DNA from 3 places in the Enterobacter sp. C4G1 genome. Region 1 is predicted to be linked to each of the others. Evidence: predicted binding sites of a transcription regulator. Region 1 holds the regulator's gene; each other region holds the start of a gene.

Evidence for each region. The regulator PurR, encoded in region 1, represses purine synthesis genes. The targets are predictions, from matches to a motif close to CANGCAAACGTTTGCNTG.
Region 2: cvpA (colicin V production protein) is a predicted target of PurR. The motif match lies at 3,195-3,212, and genes of this name have one in related genera.
Region 3: ACT9TW_RS13020 (amino acid aminotransferase) is a predicted target of PurR. The motif match lies at 3,004-3,021, and genes of this name have one in related genera.

The regions. Positions count from the first base shown of each region.
Region 1 covers NZ_JBQVVV010000002.1:256,656-262,107, reverse strand. Annotated here, with positions in the region: gene ACT9TW_RS15105 (MFS transporter) at 1-546, opposite strand, end outside; gene cydH (cytochrome bd-I oxidase subunit CydH) at 711-800, opposite strand; gene purR (HTH-type transcriptional repressor PurR) at 1,098-2,123, shown strand; gene punR (DNA-binding transcriptional activator PunR) at 2,140-3,051, opposite strand; gene punC (purine nucleoside transporter PunC) at 3,166-4,365, shown strand; gene cfa (cyclopropane fatty acyl phospholipid synthase) at 4,667-5,452, shown strand, end outside.
Region 2 covers NZ_JBQVVV010000002.1:1,584,799-1,590,250, forward strand. Annotated here, with positions in the region: gene ACT9TW_RS21420 (glycoside hydrolase family 127 protein) at 1-913, shown strand, start outside; gene purF (amidophosphoribosyltransferase) at 953-2,470, opposite strand; gene cvpA (colicin V production protein) at 2,651-3,139, opposite strand; gene dedD (cell division protein DedD) at 3,327-4,028, opposite strand; gene folC (bifunctional tetrahydrofolate synthase/dihydrofolate synthase) at 4,018-5,286, opposite strand; gene accD (acetyl-CoA carboxylase, carboxyltransferase subunit beta) at 5,356-5,452, opposite strand, start outside.
Region 3 covers NZ_JBQVVV010000001.1:2,714,122-2,719,573, reverse strand. Annotated here, with positions in the region: gene asnS (asparagine--tRNA ligase) at 1-1,204, shown strand, start outside; gene ACT9TW_RS13025 (porin) at 1,812-2,900, shown strand; gene ACT9TW_RS13020 (amino acid aminotransferase) at 3,085-4,275, shown strand; gene ACT9TW_RS13015 (MBL fold metallo-hydrolase) at 4,355-5,002, opposite strand; gene ACT9TW_RS13010 (YcbK family protein) at 5,023-5,452, opposite strand, start outside.

The DNA.
Region 1 (5,452 bases):
TTTTGGCAACGAGAAGAACAGTGCGACCATAGCAATCACGCCCAGTGCAGCGGTTGCCAGGAACGACATACGCCAGCCGATCGCTTCACCCAGCCACGTGGCCGCAGGTACACCGCCGATGTTGGCAATGGTCAGACCCATAAACATGGTTGCCACGGCGCTGGCCTGCTTATGTTTAGGTACAACGCTTGCTGCAACAACCGATCCCAGTCCGAAGAAGGCACCGTGGTTAAGGCTAGTCAGGATACGTGACAACATCAGCGTGGTGTAATCCGGTGAAAGCGCGGAAAGTACATTCCCAAGGGTAAAAATAGCCATCAGGAAAATCAGCGCATTACGGCGCGCACGGTGTGAAAGCAGCAACGTCATTAACGGTGCCCCTACCATCACGCCAATCGCGTAGGCGCTAATCAGCATACCGGCCGCCGGGATAGAGACGTCTACACCCCGGGCGATAACAGGCAATAACCCCATCGGGGAAAATTCGGTGGTGCCAATCCCAAAAGCGCCAATCGCCAGGGCCAGCAGAGGAAAATTGATTTTCATGAGTCAACTCCGGATGCCGTGTCGTACCACGACACAGAACAAAGAAGTCAAAAGCATGACACCAATCACAAAAAATGAGAAGTTAACAATTTGGCAAAAGATTATTGCCGGAGAAGTAACAATAAAAGGAAATCCGGAGGGAGAACGCTCTCCCCCCGTCTGAATCAGTGCAGAATAGCCGTAAACGATGCAGCAACTATCAAACCCAGCACGATAACGGTGGTCGTCAGCGAAAACTTAAGATCGGTACTCATCAATTTTTCTCCTTTTAATCACCTTACGAAAAGTGAGCTTGCTCATTTTTACACAGTTTACGTCAAAAATCTTCCTGGATTTAAACTGATATCCACTTTTGCTCTTCCCCTTTTCATCAAGATAGGACAAAATTCCACGCTAAATTTATTAGCGTACCGGCCATTGACCCCCTCCTGACGTCCTGTGTCGTTTTCCCGGCGTGTCGCAATTCCAGATTGCGTGATAAGGGTGAGAGAAGGCAAACGTTTACCTTCAAGTTTTTCAGGAGCTTAGGATATGGTCTGGAGTGACATTTAATGGCAACAATTAAAGACGTGGCAAAACGCGCAAACGTTTCCACTACAACCGTATCACATGTAATTAACAAAACCCGTTTTGTAGCGGAAGAGACGCGTAATGCCGTCTGGGCGGCGATCAAAGAACTGCACTATTCGCCAAGCGCGGTCGCACGTAGCCTTAAAGTTAATCACACCAAATCCATTGGTTTGCTGGCCACCAGCAGCGAAGCTGCATATTTCGCAGAGATAATCGAGGCGGTCGAGAAAAACTGCTTCCAGAAAGGCTATACCCTGATCCTGGGTAACGCGTGGAACAACCATGAGAAACAGCGCGCTTATCTGTCTATGATGGCGCAAAAACGCGTGGATGGCCTGCTGGTCATGTGTTCCGAATACCCGGATTCTGTGCTCTCCATGCTGGAAGAGTACCGTCACATCCCAATGGTGGTGATGGACTGGGGTGAAGCGCATGCCGATTTTACTGACTCAGTAATCGATAACGCCTTTGAAGGCGGTTACATGGCCGGTCGTTATCTGGTAGAACGGGGTCACCGCGAGATTGGCGTGATTCCAGGTCCACTGGAGCGCAACACCGGTGCAGGCCGTCTGGCCGGATTTATGAAAGCCATGGAAGAAGCACTGATCACCGTTCCAGAAAACTGGATTGTTCAGGGTGACTTTGAGCCTGAATCCGGTTACCGCGCAATGCAGCAAATTGTCTCCCAGCCGCATCGTCCGACTGCTGTCTTCTGCGGTGGCGATATTATGGCGATGGGTGCGCTTTGTGCTGCCGATGAGCTGGGTCTGCGCGTACCGCAGGATATTTCTGTGATCGGGTATGACAACGTGCGCAACGCGCGTTTCTTCACCCCGGCGCTGACCACTATTCATCAACCGAAAGATTCTCTGGGTGAAACAGCCTTCAACATGCTGATGGACAGGATCGTTAACAAACGTGAAGAGTCGCAGTCAATTGAAGTCCACCCGCGTCTTATCGAACGTCGCTCCGTGGCGGACGGTCCTTTCCGCGACTACCGCCGTTAATCGTGCACGGAGCCAGTTAATCTGGCTCCCGTAACCACTCCCTGTTCAGCGTTTCACTGTCCCCCAGGTAATCCAGCAGCCAGGCCATCGCGGGCGATACGTCACTTTGCTGCCAGGTCAGACAACAGGCCGCGTCCGGGAATGGGTTTTCAAGCTCAAGGGCAACCCACTCCCCGGCATCGATTCGTGGTCTGGCAAAATGGACCGGCACCATTGCCACACACAACCCGGCAGAAAGGCAGGTCGCGGAGGATTCCCAGTCGGGCGCAATCACCCGTCGCTGGTTATCCAGAAGCCAGGTCACACGCTTGGGTAACGAGCGTGACGTATCTTCCAGTACCAGCGATGGCCAGTTACGCAGGGTATCATCGCTTAACGGCCCTGCCATTGCCGCCAGCGGGTGATCGCTTGCCACCACGCATTTCCAGCTTAACATTCCCATATCGCGAAATGCGTAACGTCCCCCAACGGGTATGGCCTGTGTTGCGCCGATCGCCATCTCAGCCCTGCCATCTGCCAGCGCATCCCAGACACCGTTAAAGACTTCCTGCGATACCCGCAGCTCGACATCGGAGAAGTGGCGATAAAAATCGACAATCATCTGCCGGGTACGTTCGGGTTTTACGATGTTATCCACCGCAATAGAAAGATGACCTCGCCAGCCATTAGCAATCTGCTGACACTGTTCACGAGTGATCTGCATTTTTTTGATAACAGAACGCCCTTCTTTCAAAAACCACGCCCCGGCAGGCGTTAACTCCACGTCGCGATGGCGGCGTTCAAACAGCGGAACGGCCAGCCACTCCTCAAGCTGACGCACCGTGTAGCTAATGGCCGAGGGGACGCGGTGTAGTTCCTGCGCGGCTCCGCTGAAGCTGCCGTTACGGGCGACAGCATCCACAACTTCAAGAGAATAATCTGACCACATTTTCTGCCTGCAAAAAATTTGAATGCACCCGCCAAATATTAGCGTTTCACAAGCCGCTTTGCACTCCCTACACTCTGCGCCAACGTACCCTGCCTCCTTAAGGAGAATAAAACAATGCAACCCAGGAAAGGTTTTTTAGTCTGGCTCGGCGGCTTAAGCGTGCTGGGCTTTTTAGCTACCGATATGTACTTACCCGCATTCGCTGCAATGCAGGAAGATTTGCAAACGCCTGCCGCGGCCATTAGCGCCAGCCTGAGTTTGTTCCTCGCCGGTTTTGCCTTTGCACAGCTGCTGTGGGGGCCGCTCTCCGACCGTTTTGGTCGTAAACCAGTGCTGTTACTGGGTCTGGCAATTTTTGCCGTAGGCTGTCTTGGGATGTTGTGGGTACGCGATGCGACCTGGTTACTGGTGCTGCGTTTTGTTCAGGCCGTCGGCGTTTGTGCCGCAGCGGTCACCTGGCAGGCGCTGGTGACGGATTACTATCCGGCTTCACGGACCAATCGAATTTTTGCCACTATTATGCCGCTGGTAGGCCTCTCTCCCGCGCTTGCACCACTGCTGGGCAGTTGGATCCTGGCGCATTTCGACTGGCAGGCGATTTTCGCCACCCTGTTTGCCATCACTCTGGTGCTGATGCTGCCCGCATTCGCCCTGAAACCTGCGCATAAAAAAGAGACACATCCGGAAGCGAAGCCAACTACCTTTACCTCTTTGCTGCGCACCAAAGCGTACCGCGGCAACGTGCTTATCTACGCCGCCTGTTCAGCCAGCTTCTTTGCATGGCTGACCGGCTCACCCTTTATTCTGCACGATATGGGGTACAGCCCGGCGGCCATCGGCCTGAGCTATGTTCCACAGACTATCGCCTTCCTGGTGGGCGGTTACGGTTGCCGTGCGGCGCTGCAAAAATGGCAGGGGCAGCAGATGTTACCCTGGCTGCTGGCGCTGTACGCTTTAAGCGTTATTGGTACCTGGGCCGTCGGCTTTATTCCGGGGGCTGGTCTGGCGGAAATCCTGATTCCATTCTGTGTGATGGCAATTGCTAACGGTGCCATTTACCCGATTGTGGTGGCGCAGGCTTTACGGCCGTTCCCACAGGCAACGGGCCGTGCGGCAGCCTTGCAGAACACACTGCAACTGGGGCTGTGCTTCCTGGCAAGCCTGGTGGTATCGGCACTGATTGCAACACCACTGCTCACCACCACCAGCGTGATGCTGGTTACCGTTGCACTTGCTGGCATCGGCTATCAGATGCAGTCATCGGCACACCGTGAGGATAATACGGCAGCCCAGGCTGAAACATCGCACGCATAATCGCACCAGCAATTATGTTACATTTCAGTGATTAGGTTGCTAAGAATTTTCTATTGAATCACCAAATTTTGAGGCCTATACTAAATTTGGTTCGATTAAATACGATAAATATTAAGTGTTAACGGGAGCCGGAGTGCTCCCGTTTTACCATGGAAGGCCTTTCGGCAAGGGTTATCTCCCTTCCTCTGTTCTACGTCGGATACTAGCCTCACGGGGCGTAATACCGTGAGATTTCTCACAAACCAAAAAAAGCGTCTACGCTGTTTGAAGGTTCTGATCACAGCAAGGTGATGGAGAAGCTATGAGTTCATCGTGTATAGAAGAAGTCAGCGTTCCGGACGACAACTGGTCCCGGATCGTCACTGAACTATTGGGTCGTGCAGGCATCACTATCAACGGGCCTTCCCCATCCGATCCCCAAATCAAACATCCCGATTTTTTCAAGCGTGTATTGCAGGAGGGATCGTTAGGACTGGGTGAAAGTTATATGGATGGCTGGTGGGAATGCGAGCGGCTGGATATCTTTTTCTCAAGCGTTTTACGCGCCGGGCTGGAGAGTCAGCTTCCCCGTAATGTGAAGGATACCCTGCGTGTCGCTGCTGCCCGCTTGTTCAACCTGCAAAGCAAAAAACGGGCATGGATCGTGGGTAAAGAGCATTACGATCTAGGTAATGACCTCTTTAGCCGGATGCTTGATCCCTACATGCAATACTCTTGTGCCTACTGGAAAGAGGCCTCGACGCTTGAAGAGGCCCAGCAGGCGAAACTGCGTCTGATCTGCGAGAAATTGCAGTTACAGCCGGGGATGCGCGTGCTGGATATCGGCTGCGGCTGGGGTGGTCTTGCATACTATATGGCGAAAAACTACGGTGTCAGCGTGGTAGGTGTGACCATCTCTGCAGAACAGCAGAAAATGGCGCAGGAGCGGTGTCACGACCTGGACGTCAATATTCTGCTCCAGGATTACCGCGAGCTACACGATCAGTTCGACCGCATTGTCTCTGTCGGGATGTTCGAGCACGTTGGGCCTAAAAACTACAGAACCTATTTTTCGGTAGCAGACCGTAATCTGAAACCGGATGGTATC
Region 2 (5,452 bases), 1.3 Mb from region 1:
GCTGGAAATGGAAGGCGATGCACACTATGCCGATGTCATGGAGCGGGCATTCTACAATACGGTGCTGGGCGGCATGGCCCTGGACGGTAAGCACTTCTTTTACGTTAACCCGCTGGAAACCTACCCGAAAAGCATTCCCCATAACCACATTTATGACCATATCAAACCGGTTCGCCAGCGCTGGTTCGGATGCGCCTGTTGCCCGCCCAATATCGCCCGCACGTTAGTGGCAATCGGCCATTACATTTACACCCCTCGCCCGGATGCGCTGTTCATCAACTTCTATGCCGGTAGCGAGGCGCAATTTACGGTAAATAATCAGACGCTGGCGCTCATTATTGAGGGCAACTACCCGTGGGATGAAGACGTGACAATTCGCTTTACCCATCCCGGGGCCGTGGAGCATACGCTGGCGCTGCGCCTGCCAGAATGGTGTGCAACCCCGCAGGTTCTGGTCAACGGTGAAGCGGACCAGGGTAAAAACATCAAAGGCTATCTGCACCTGCACCGCACATGGCGAGAAGGTGACGTCATTACGCTTCATCTGCCAATGACCATTCGTCGCGTCTACGCCAACCCGCTGGTACGTCATGCTGCTGGTAAAGTGGCAATTCAGCGTGGGCCGTTGGTCTACTGCCTGGAAGAGGCGGATAACGGCGCAGAATTGCATAACCTCACCCTGCCGGAAGCGAGCGCGTTTCGCGAGAAACCGGGCACGGGCGTGCTGAAAGGAAAAGTGTTGCTGCAAGCGGAAGGATTACGTGTTCTGACAGCGCAGGAAGAAAAACCGCTGTACAGCTTTGATACTCGCCAGACGGCGGTGGAAATGCAGACGCTGACGTTTATCCCATGGTTTAGCTGGGCGAACAGAGGAGAAGGAGAAATGCGGATCTGGGTGAATGAAGGCCGTTAAAAAATCGAAGGGCGGCATCAGCGCCGCCCTTCAGGTTTATCAACCTTCGTTGTGCATCTCTAAGCTTTCGAGATCGTTTTGCAGCTGGACGGCTTTCGCATCGTCGTTGCGCAGCGAGTCAAGGTAGTCAAGGTACTGCTGGTCAACGTCTTTAGTTACGTAGATACCATTGAATACGGAGCATTCGAACTGCTGAATATCCGGGTTCTCGGCGCGTACGGCGTCGATCAGATCGGTCAGGTCCTGGAAGATCAGGCCGTCGGCACCGATTATCTGGCGAATTTCGTCCACTTCGCGACCGTGAGCAATCAGCTCATTGGCGGTTGGCATATCGATGCCATACACGTTCGGGAAGCGGATTTCCGGTGCTGCAGAGGCCAGGTACACTTTCTTCGCACCAGCTTCACGCGCCATCTCGATAATCTGCTCAGACGTCGTACCACGCACGATGGAGTCATCCACCAGCAGCACGTTCTTGTCACGGAACTCAGCACGGTTGGCGTTCAGCTTACGGCGCACGGATTTACGGCGCAGCTGCTGGCCCGGCATGATAAAGGTACGGCCAACGTAACGGTTTTTCACAAAACCCTGACGGTATGGCTTATCCAGAATGCGGGCGATTTCCAGTGCGATATCGCAGGAAGTTTCCGGGATTGGGATAACCACGTCGATATCAAGATCGTCCCACTCGCGGGCAATCTTCTCACCCAGTTTGGTGCCCATGTTCACGCGTGCGCTGTACACAGAAATCTTATCGATGAAGGAGTCAGGACGGGCGAAGTAGACGTATTCGAACAGGCATGGGTTGCTGACCGGGTTGTCGGCACACTGACGGGTAAACAGCTGGCCCTTCTCAGTGATGTAAACCGCTTCGCCTGGTGCGACGTCACGCAGGAACTCAAAGCCCAGGGTATCCAGCGCTACGCTTTCAGAGGCAACCATATATTCAGTACGGCCATCGCCAAGATCGCGCTTGCCGAGCACCAGCGGACGGATACCGTTTGGATCGCGGAAGGCAACCATTCCGTGACCGATAATCATCGCCACACAAGCATACGCGCCACGGATCTGGCGGTTAGTCGCGGCAACGGCGGCAAAGATGTTGTCTGCTTCCAGCGGATAATGGCGGAAGTTATCCAGCTCACTGGCGAAGATATTGAGCAGGATTTCAGAATCAGAAGTCGTGTTAATGTGGCGACGTTTCTCTTCGAACAGCTTTTTACGCAGCTCATGGGCGTTGGTCAGGTTGCCGTTGTGGGCAAGCGTGATGCCGTATGGAGAGTTAACGTAGAAAGGCTGAGCCTCAGAGGCGCTGGAACTGCCAGCAGTAGGATAACGAACGTGACCAATCCCCATATTACCTTGCAGGCGCTGCATATGGCGGGCTTCAAACACATCGTTTACCAGGCCGTTTGCTTTACGTAAACGGAAGCAGTTGTTTGCATCAATGGTGATGATGCCTGCTGCATCCTGTCCACGGTGCTGAAGCACCGATAATGCGTCATAAATAGACTGGTTTACCGGCATGAAACCGGCGATACCGACAATACCGCACATTCGTCTTTTCCTCGTTAAGAGTTTGGTTTAGTAGGCGTAATTGTCGCAGACAGTTTGAACACGGACAGCGCGCAACAACCGGAGCGTACACGTAGTACGCGAGGATTGTGAGCACTGCCCTGGTTCAAAATGGCAAGTAAAATAGCCTAATAAACCAAACTCTAAGCCACATCTCAGAGCTTATGCCCTGGGCAAGAAACTCGACGAGCTTTGCAGATAGTCAAAGAACCATCTGATGATGAAGCTGAACTCTGGAATGAGCTGCGACTTCTGCCAGTCTTCACTTTTTGAGAACCCGGTAAAGGTATCAAGGAAGAACAGTATCGCAGCCACAATCAGCACGCCACGCAACGCCCCGAAACAGATCCCGAGCACCCTGTCCGTTCCTGACAGACCGGTTTTCTCGACCAGCTGACCTATCACGTAATTCACGATAGCGCCGACTAACAGCGTCGCGATAAACAATACCGCGATGGCGATTCCATTTCGGACCAGTTCATCTTCAAAGCCCGTGAACCAGACAGACAGGTAAGTGTAGTAATGACTGGCAACAAAGAAAGCACAACCCCATGTCACCAGCGATAACGCTTCACGTACAAAGCCACGGATCAGGCTAACCAGACAGGAAAAACCAATCACCGCAATGATGGCGTAATCAATCCAGACCATATGTGTCCCACGATTAAACGCCCTGTCATCCAGTTCGGGGCGAATTCTAACAGAAAAAGAAAACGTTTGCGTAGGGATTTCCTTCCCGCGCGTAAATAAAAAAGGCGCTGAAAAAATGTTCAACGCCACAGGCTTTTTACGTCTCTGCGGACGTATGTTTCCCTCACCCCAGGGGGAGAGAGGGAGATCAGTTCGCGCTGTAATTCATCACCACACCGCTCAGACCAGAGATTTGCTTCAGTTCGCCAAGCGATCCTTTCAGCTTATCTTTAGATGCTTCCGGCCCCACGAGAATACGGGTGATTTTACCCTGTACAGGCGTGGAAGGTGAAGTGTAAACCCGATAACCCGCACTGCGCAGTTTACCCACTACCTCATTGACTTTATCGGCATTTTTTAGCGCACCGAGCTGCACAACGTAGGCTTTACCGGTTGGGGCAGCATCCTGCTGAGCCGGTTTTGCCGGAGGCGGTGTTTCTGACGCAGCCGCAAGCTGATCGGTGGTTTTATCACGCTGCGGTTTTGGCTGTGGTTTCTCGACAGGTTTCGGTTTTTCAACAGGCTTAGGCTGCTCAACCGGAACAGGCACAGGATCGATTTCACTGTTGGTGTTCACTGCCAGACGAGAAGGATCGAGCGACGGTGCCGCAGCATCCCCTGCCCGCACCTCTTCAGCCGCACCTTCCGGGGGCTGAGCAGGCAGAGCCTGAGTGGCAGCAGGAGACATATCAGGCTCGTCACGGTCGCCCGGCTTAGGGACCAGCGGGATTGCCGCGAATTCGTCCTGATAATGCTTTTTCTGCCCGTCGAGCAAACCGGGGAGAATAATCACCCCCAGCGCAACAAGCACAATGGTTCCTGTTAAACGGTTCTGAAACTTACTCGCCACCGGTTCTCCCCGCGTCCATCACTTCCATGACATGTGCTACGGTGTGGAACGACCCACACACCAGCACGGTATCTTCTGGGTTAGCATCTGCCATCGCAGCTTCCCAGGCCAGCGCCACGCTTTTATAGATTTCGCCTTTGCCGAGATGTTCCATCAACTGTTCGGCAGTGGCGCCACGTGGCCCCTCCAGTGGAGCACAATACCAGCAATCGACCACAGTCTCCATGCAGGCCAGCGTGCCAGCGATATCTTTATCATGAAGCATACCGATAACCGCCAGGACGCGCCCGGTTTTTGGTAACGATTTAAGACGTCCGGCAAGATATGCTGCCGCATGAGGGTTATGCGCCACATCCAGGATCACGCGCGGTGACTCACTGACAATCTGGAAACGCCCGGGCAGAACCGCATTCCGGATGCCATCGCGAATCGCCTGTTCACTCACGTTCAGTCCACTGGCACGCAGCGCTGCCAGTGCGGTTGCCGCATTCGGCTGCGGCACCTGCGGCAGCGGCAGGTTTTCCAGCGCACCCTGATCATCACTGAAACGCCAGCCGTTTTCCTGCACCTCGTACTGCCAGTCAACCCCGCGACGCAGCAGCACAGCGCCCTTCTCTTTCGCAACGTCAGCAATGGTGTGCGGCATATCCGGCTCGCCTACTACAGCAGGCCTGTTAGCGCGGAAAATACCGGCTTTCTCGCGGCCAATGCTTTCCCTGTCCGGCCCCAGCCAGTCGGTATGATCCAGGGCAATACTGGTCACCACGGAGACATCAGCGTCCACCATGTTGGTGGCATCAAGACGCCCGCCCAGGCCAACTTCCAGAATCACGACATCAAGCTGTGCCTGCTTAAACAGCCACAATGCAGAGAGCGTACCGTATTCAAAATAGGTTAATGAGATCTCACCGCGCGCGGCTTCGATTTCGGCAAAGGAGGCGGTATGGGCAGATTCCGGCAATTCGCTGTTTTGTACGCGCACACGCTCGGTATAACGCACCAGATGCGGAGAGCTGTAAACGCCAACCTTAAAGCCCGCGGCCATCAGTATCGATTCCAGCGTGCGGCAGGTGGTACCTTTACCGTTAGTGCCCGCAACAGTAAACACGAAAGGTGCCGGTTTTAACACGTCCAGACGCGCGGCGACCTGGCTTACGCGCTCAAGCCCCATATCAATAGTTTTACTGTGCAGGTTTTCCAGATAAGAAAGCCACGCGGCCAGGGGCGACGTGGCTTGGGGAATGCTGTTATTTTCCATGATGCCCGGTTGTCATTAACGATTAGAAAGAAAAAGGGCAGCGCCAACCGGCCCTGCCCTTTTCAGTTATCAGGCTTCGGGTTCCTGATCCGGTACGACCACGCCTTCGCGCGGCTCATCCGGGTTAGGCGCTGGCAGATTCATCAGCTTCGCCAGAATGCTTGCC
Region 3 (5,452 bases), on a different contig from region 1:
GCACCTGACCACAGGTTGCTCCGTTATCGTGACAGGCGTTGTGGTTGCCTCTCCGGGTCAGGGCCAGAGCTTTGAAATCCAGGCCTCTGCCATTGAAGTGACCGGCTGGGTTGAAGACCCGGATACTTATCCGATGGCGGCAAAACGCCACAGCATCGAGTATCTGCGTGAAGTGGCGCACCTGCGTCCGCGTACCAACCTGATTGGTGCGGTTGCTCGTGTTCGTCATACGCTGGCGCAAGCGCTCCATCGTTTCTTTGACGAGCAGGGTTACTTCTGGGTCTCTACCCCGCTGATTACTGCCTCCGATACCGAAGGCGCAGGCGAGATGTTCCGCGTATCCACGCTGGATATGGAAAACCTGCCACGAACGCCTGAAGGCAAAATCGATTACGACAAAGATTTCTTCGGCAAAGAGGCCTTCCTGACGGTGTCCGGCCAGCTCAACGGCGAAACTTACGCCTGTGCGCTGTCTAAGATCTACACCTTCGGCCCAACCTTCCGTGCGGAAAACTCCAACACCAGCCGTCACCTGGCGGAATTCTGGATGCTGGAGCCAGAAGTGGCGTTTGCTGACCTGAACGATGTTGCGGGTCTGGCAGAAGCGATGCTGAAGTACGTGTTCAAAGCGGTTCTGGAAGAACGCGCTGACGACATGAAATTCTTCGCCGAGCGTGTGGATAACGACGCTGTTGCCCGTCTGGAGCGTTTTGTTTCGGCTGACTTCGCGCAGGTGGATTACACCGACGCGGTTGCCATCCTCGAAAAATGCGGCGAGACGTTCGAGAACCCGGTTTACTGGGGCGTCGATCTCTCTTCCGAGCATGAGCGTTACCTGGCAGAGAAGCACTTCAAAGCACCGGTAGTTGTTAAAAACTATCCGAAAGACATTAAGGCCTTCTACATGCGCCTTAACGAAGACGGTAAAACCGTTGCTGCGATGGACGTGCTGGCACCGGGCATCGGTGAAATCATCGGTGGCTCTCAGCGTGAAGAGCGTCTGGACGTGCTGGATGCCCGTATGGAAGAGATGGGCCTGAACCCGGCTGATTACAGCTGGTATCGCGACCTGCGTCGTTACGGTACCGTGCCTCACTCAGGTTTCGGTCTGGGCTTCGAGCGTCTGATCGCTTACGTGACCGGCGTTCAGAACGTGCGTGACGTGATTCCATTCCCGCGTACCCCGCGTAACGCAAGCTTCTAATTCCGCGTTAATTAAAATGGCCAGCAATTGCTGGCCATTATTTTATTCTGCTTTGTCAGTTTTCGTCAGTTGAAAGTCAGCATCTTTAAACTACAACCCCGTCATAACCTCTACCTGTTACGTTTTGTTTCCACGAAATATCTGTGAACAAAAAATAAACCACACTCTTATTGCGCTTAATGCATTTCTGATGCTTTAGCACAAATTTCAACCACATTTACAGCCATCCAGAAGGCTGATAGCGGTCATAAGAAAAAACGAGTCGTTTAACTTCTGTTTATATGAATTGCCTTTATCCAAATTAAGCATAAGCAATTCATATACATAGGAATGAACCAGGCTTTTAATTAGCCAATCAGTTCTGAAATTTGAGGTGGTTCACAAAGTTCCTTAAAATACACAAACTCTTACACATTATTTCTTTTTGTTACTCAATCTTTAGAATTGTAGCATTTTCAGGCTAGCGAAACGGTTCTATGAATGGAAAGATGCCTGTCAGATACATAAAGACACCAAACTCTCATCAATAGTTCCGGAAATATTTATTGACAGAATTTATTGACGGCAGTGGCGAGTGTCATAAAAAAACCAATGAGGGTAATAAATAATGATGAAGCGCAATATCCTGGCAGTGGTTATCCCTGCTCTGCTGGTAGCCGGTGCAGCTAACGCTGCAGAAATCTATAACAAAAACGGCAACAAACTGGATCTGTATGGGAAAGTTGTTGGTGAGCATGACTTCGTTACCTCTGGTGACAACACCGACAGCAGCGACAACACCTATGCACAGATCGGTTTCAAAGGCGAAACTCAAATCAATGACCAACTGACTGGTTACGGTCAGTGGGAATACCGTGCTCTGGCAAGCCAGGCAGAAAGCAACCAGACTCAGCGTACCCGTCTGGCGTTCGCTGGCCTGAAAGCAGGTGATGCTGGTTCTATCGACTACGGCCGTAACTACGGTATCGTATACGATGTAGAAGGTCTGACCGATATGGCACCTTCTTTCTCCGGTATGACCTGGGCTAACTACTCTGATAACTTCATGACTGGCCGTACTACTGGCGTTCTGACCTACCGCAACACCGACTTCTTCGGTCTGGTTGATGGTCTGAGCCTGGGCCTGCAGTATCAGGGTAAAAACGACCGTACTGACGTTAAAACCGCTAACGGTGATGGCTTCGGTACCTCTGTTGGTTACGAATTCGGTGAAGGCTTCGGTCTGATCGGTGCATACAGCAACTCTGACCGTACCAACCTTCAGACTGCTGACGGCAAAGGCGACAAAGCTGAAGCATGGGCTGTTGGTGCTAAATACGATGCTAACAACATCTACCTGGCAACCACCTATGCTGAAACCCGCAACATGACTCGTGAAGCTGACGGTTCATTCGCGAACAAAACTCAGAACTTCGAAGTGATCGCTCAGTACCAGTTCGACTTCGGTCTGCGTCCTTCCGTGTCTTACGTTCAGTCTAAAGGTAAAAACCTGTCTCAGCGTGGCACCTTCAATGGCGGCGATGCTGACCTGCAGAAATTTGTTGAACTGGGTGCAACTTACTACTTCAACAAAAACTTCAACGTTTATGTTGACTACCAGCTGAACCTGATCGACGACACCTCTTACTCTCGTAACGTTGGTATCGTGAACGGTAAAGACGACCAGGTTGCAATGGCTGTGACCTACCAGTTCTAATCAGTACACCACTTTGTTCTATGCTTAAGAAACAGGGCTTCGGCCCTGTTTTTTTATGTCTGATAGTAAATAATGGCGACTTTTGAAAAGCCGCACGCTTTTTGTCGCAAACGGTTGGCATTTTGTAAATCTACCGTTAACCTGATAGCGGATTTCACTCCTGTAATCACAATGGAACTTCGTCATGTTTGAGAACATTACCGCCGCTCCTGCCGACCCAATTCTGGGCCTGGCCGATCTGTTTCGTGCCGATGACCGCCCTGGCAAAATCAACCTGGGTATTGGTGTATATAAAGATGAAACCGGCAAGACTCCGGTACTGACCAGCGTTAAAAAAGCTGAGCAGTATCTGCTGGAAAACGAAACCACCAAAAACTACCTCGGTATTGATGGTATCCCTGAATTTGGTCGTTGCACTCAGGAACTGCTGTTCGGAAAAGGCAACGCGATCGTGACCGATAAGCGTGCCCGCACTGCGCAGACCCCTGGCGGTACTGGCGCGCTGCGTGTTGCGGCGGATTTCCTGGCAAAAAATACCTCTGTTAAACGTGTGTGGGTTAGCAATCCAAGCTGGCCGAACCACAAAAGCGTGTTTAACTCTGCGGGTCTGGAAGTGTGTGAATACGCTTACTACGACGCGGCAAAACACTCTCTCGACTTCGACGGCCTGCTGGCCAGCCTGAGCGAAGCGCAAGCTGGAGACGTGGTGCTGTTCCACGGCTGCTGCCATAACCCAACGGGTATCGATCCTACGCTGGAACAGTGGGAACAACTGGCTAAACTGTCCGTTGAAAAAGGTTGGCTGCCGCTGTTCGACTTCGCATACCAGGGCTTTGCCCGTGGTCTGGAAGAAGATGCTGAAGGCCTGCGTGCCTTCGCTGCTGTGCATCAGGAACTGATTGTTGCAAGCTCCTACTCCAAGAACTTCGGCCTGTACAACGAGCGTGTAGGTGCATGTACGCTGGTTTCCGCTGATGAGCAAACTGTTGATCGCGCATTCAGCCAGATGAAGTCTGTGATCCGCGCTAACTACTCTAACCCACCAGCGCACGGTGCATCGGTGGTCGCGACCATCCTGAGCAACGACGCCCTGCGTGCAATCTGGGAACAAGAGCTGAACGATATGCGCCAGCGCATCCAGCGTATGCGTCTGCTGTTTGTGAACACCCTGGCTGAGAAAGGCGCTGACCGCGACTTCAGCTTTATTATCAAACAGAACGGCATGTTCTCTTTCAGCGGCCTGACCAAAGAACAGGTTCTGCGTCTGCGTGAAGAGTTTGGCGTTTACGCGGTGGCTTCAGGCCGTGTTAACGTTGCCGGCATGACACCAGACAACATGGCGCCGCTGTGCGAAGCGATTGTCGCTGTGCTGTAACAATCCGTCGGGTGATGTTTTCACGCACCCGACCAATAAAAAAGCCTGCATCATGCAGGCTTTTTTTATTTAATCTGGCTTACCAGACAGGCATTTCATCCTGGAGGAACGGGTTGTGTATACGCTCGTAACCCAGCGTCGACATCGGGCCATGTCCAGGAATAAACGTCACATCATCGCCCAGCGGCAATAATTTCTGTTTAATCGACTGAATCAGCTGACCGTGGTCACCGCGCGGGAAGTCGCTGCGTCCTACGCCACCTTTGAAAATCACATCACCGGAAATCAGCAAACGCGATTTATCATCAAAGAAGACGATATGACCTGGCGTATGCCCCGGACAATGCAACACCTGTAAAGTCACATTCCCTACGGTAACGCTCTCCCCTTCGTTTAGCCAGCGATCGGGTGTCAGAGGTTGACACTCATCAAGGCCAAACATGCGGCTTTGGGCAGGTAACCCTTGCAGCCAGAACTCATCTTCTTTTTCCGGGCCAATCACCGGCACACCGTAGTGTTGCGCCAGCTCCGCCGCAGCCCCCACATGATCAAGATGACCATGGGTCAGCAAAATCTGCATCAGCGTCACACCCGACGCTGCGACTTCTTGCTTGATTTTCTCGGCGTCACCACCGGGATCGACAAGCGCGGCCAGTTTGGTTTGCTCACACCAGATTAATGAACAGTTCTGGGAGAACGCGGTAACCGGAATAATACGATAGTTCATACTGCTCCTGTATTTCGTTATTACCAGTGCCGAACGGGCCCGGTATCAATATGCACAAAGTTGCTGCTGGGGTAATATCCTACACCACCTGCACGCATAGATAACGCAGCTTTGCGAATATTGGCTAACGAAACGCCTTCAATATGAAAATCCATCGCCTGTCCTTTAGTGTGATAGCTTTTTTTGGCTACCCCACGGCTACGGGCGCGCAATTCATTGTTGGTATCAAGAGAGCGATAACCGGAAACGAGTTGCACAGGCTTGCTGGTTCCGAGCAGGCCCTGGAGGCGGAAAAGCTGATCAAATAATCCAGGATCGATGGCTTTTATTTTATTCGCGCGGAAATCACGGAAAAAATGGTTTAGTTTTGCTAATTCATCCTGAATATAGCCTCTGCCATCGAAAAATTCCGCTTTAAGCGACTCACCAGTATGCAGATTGTTGAGCGTT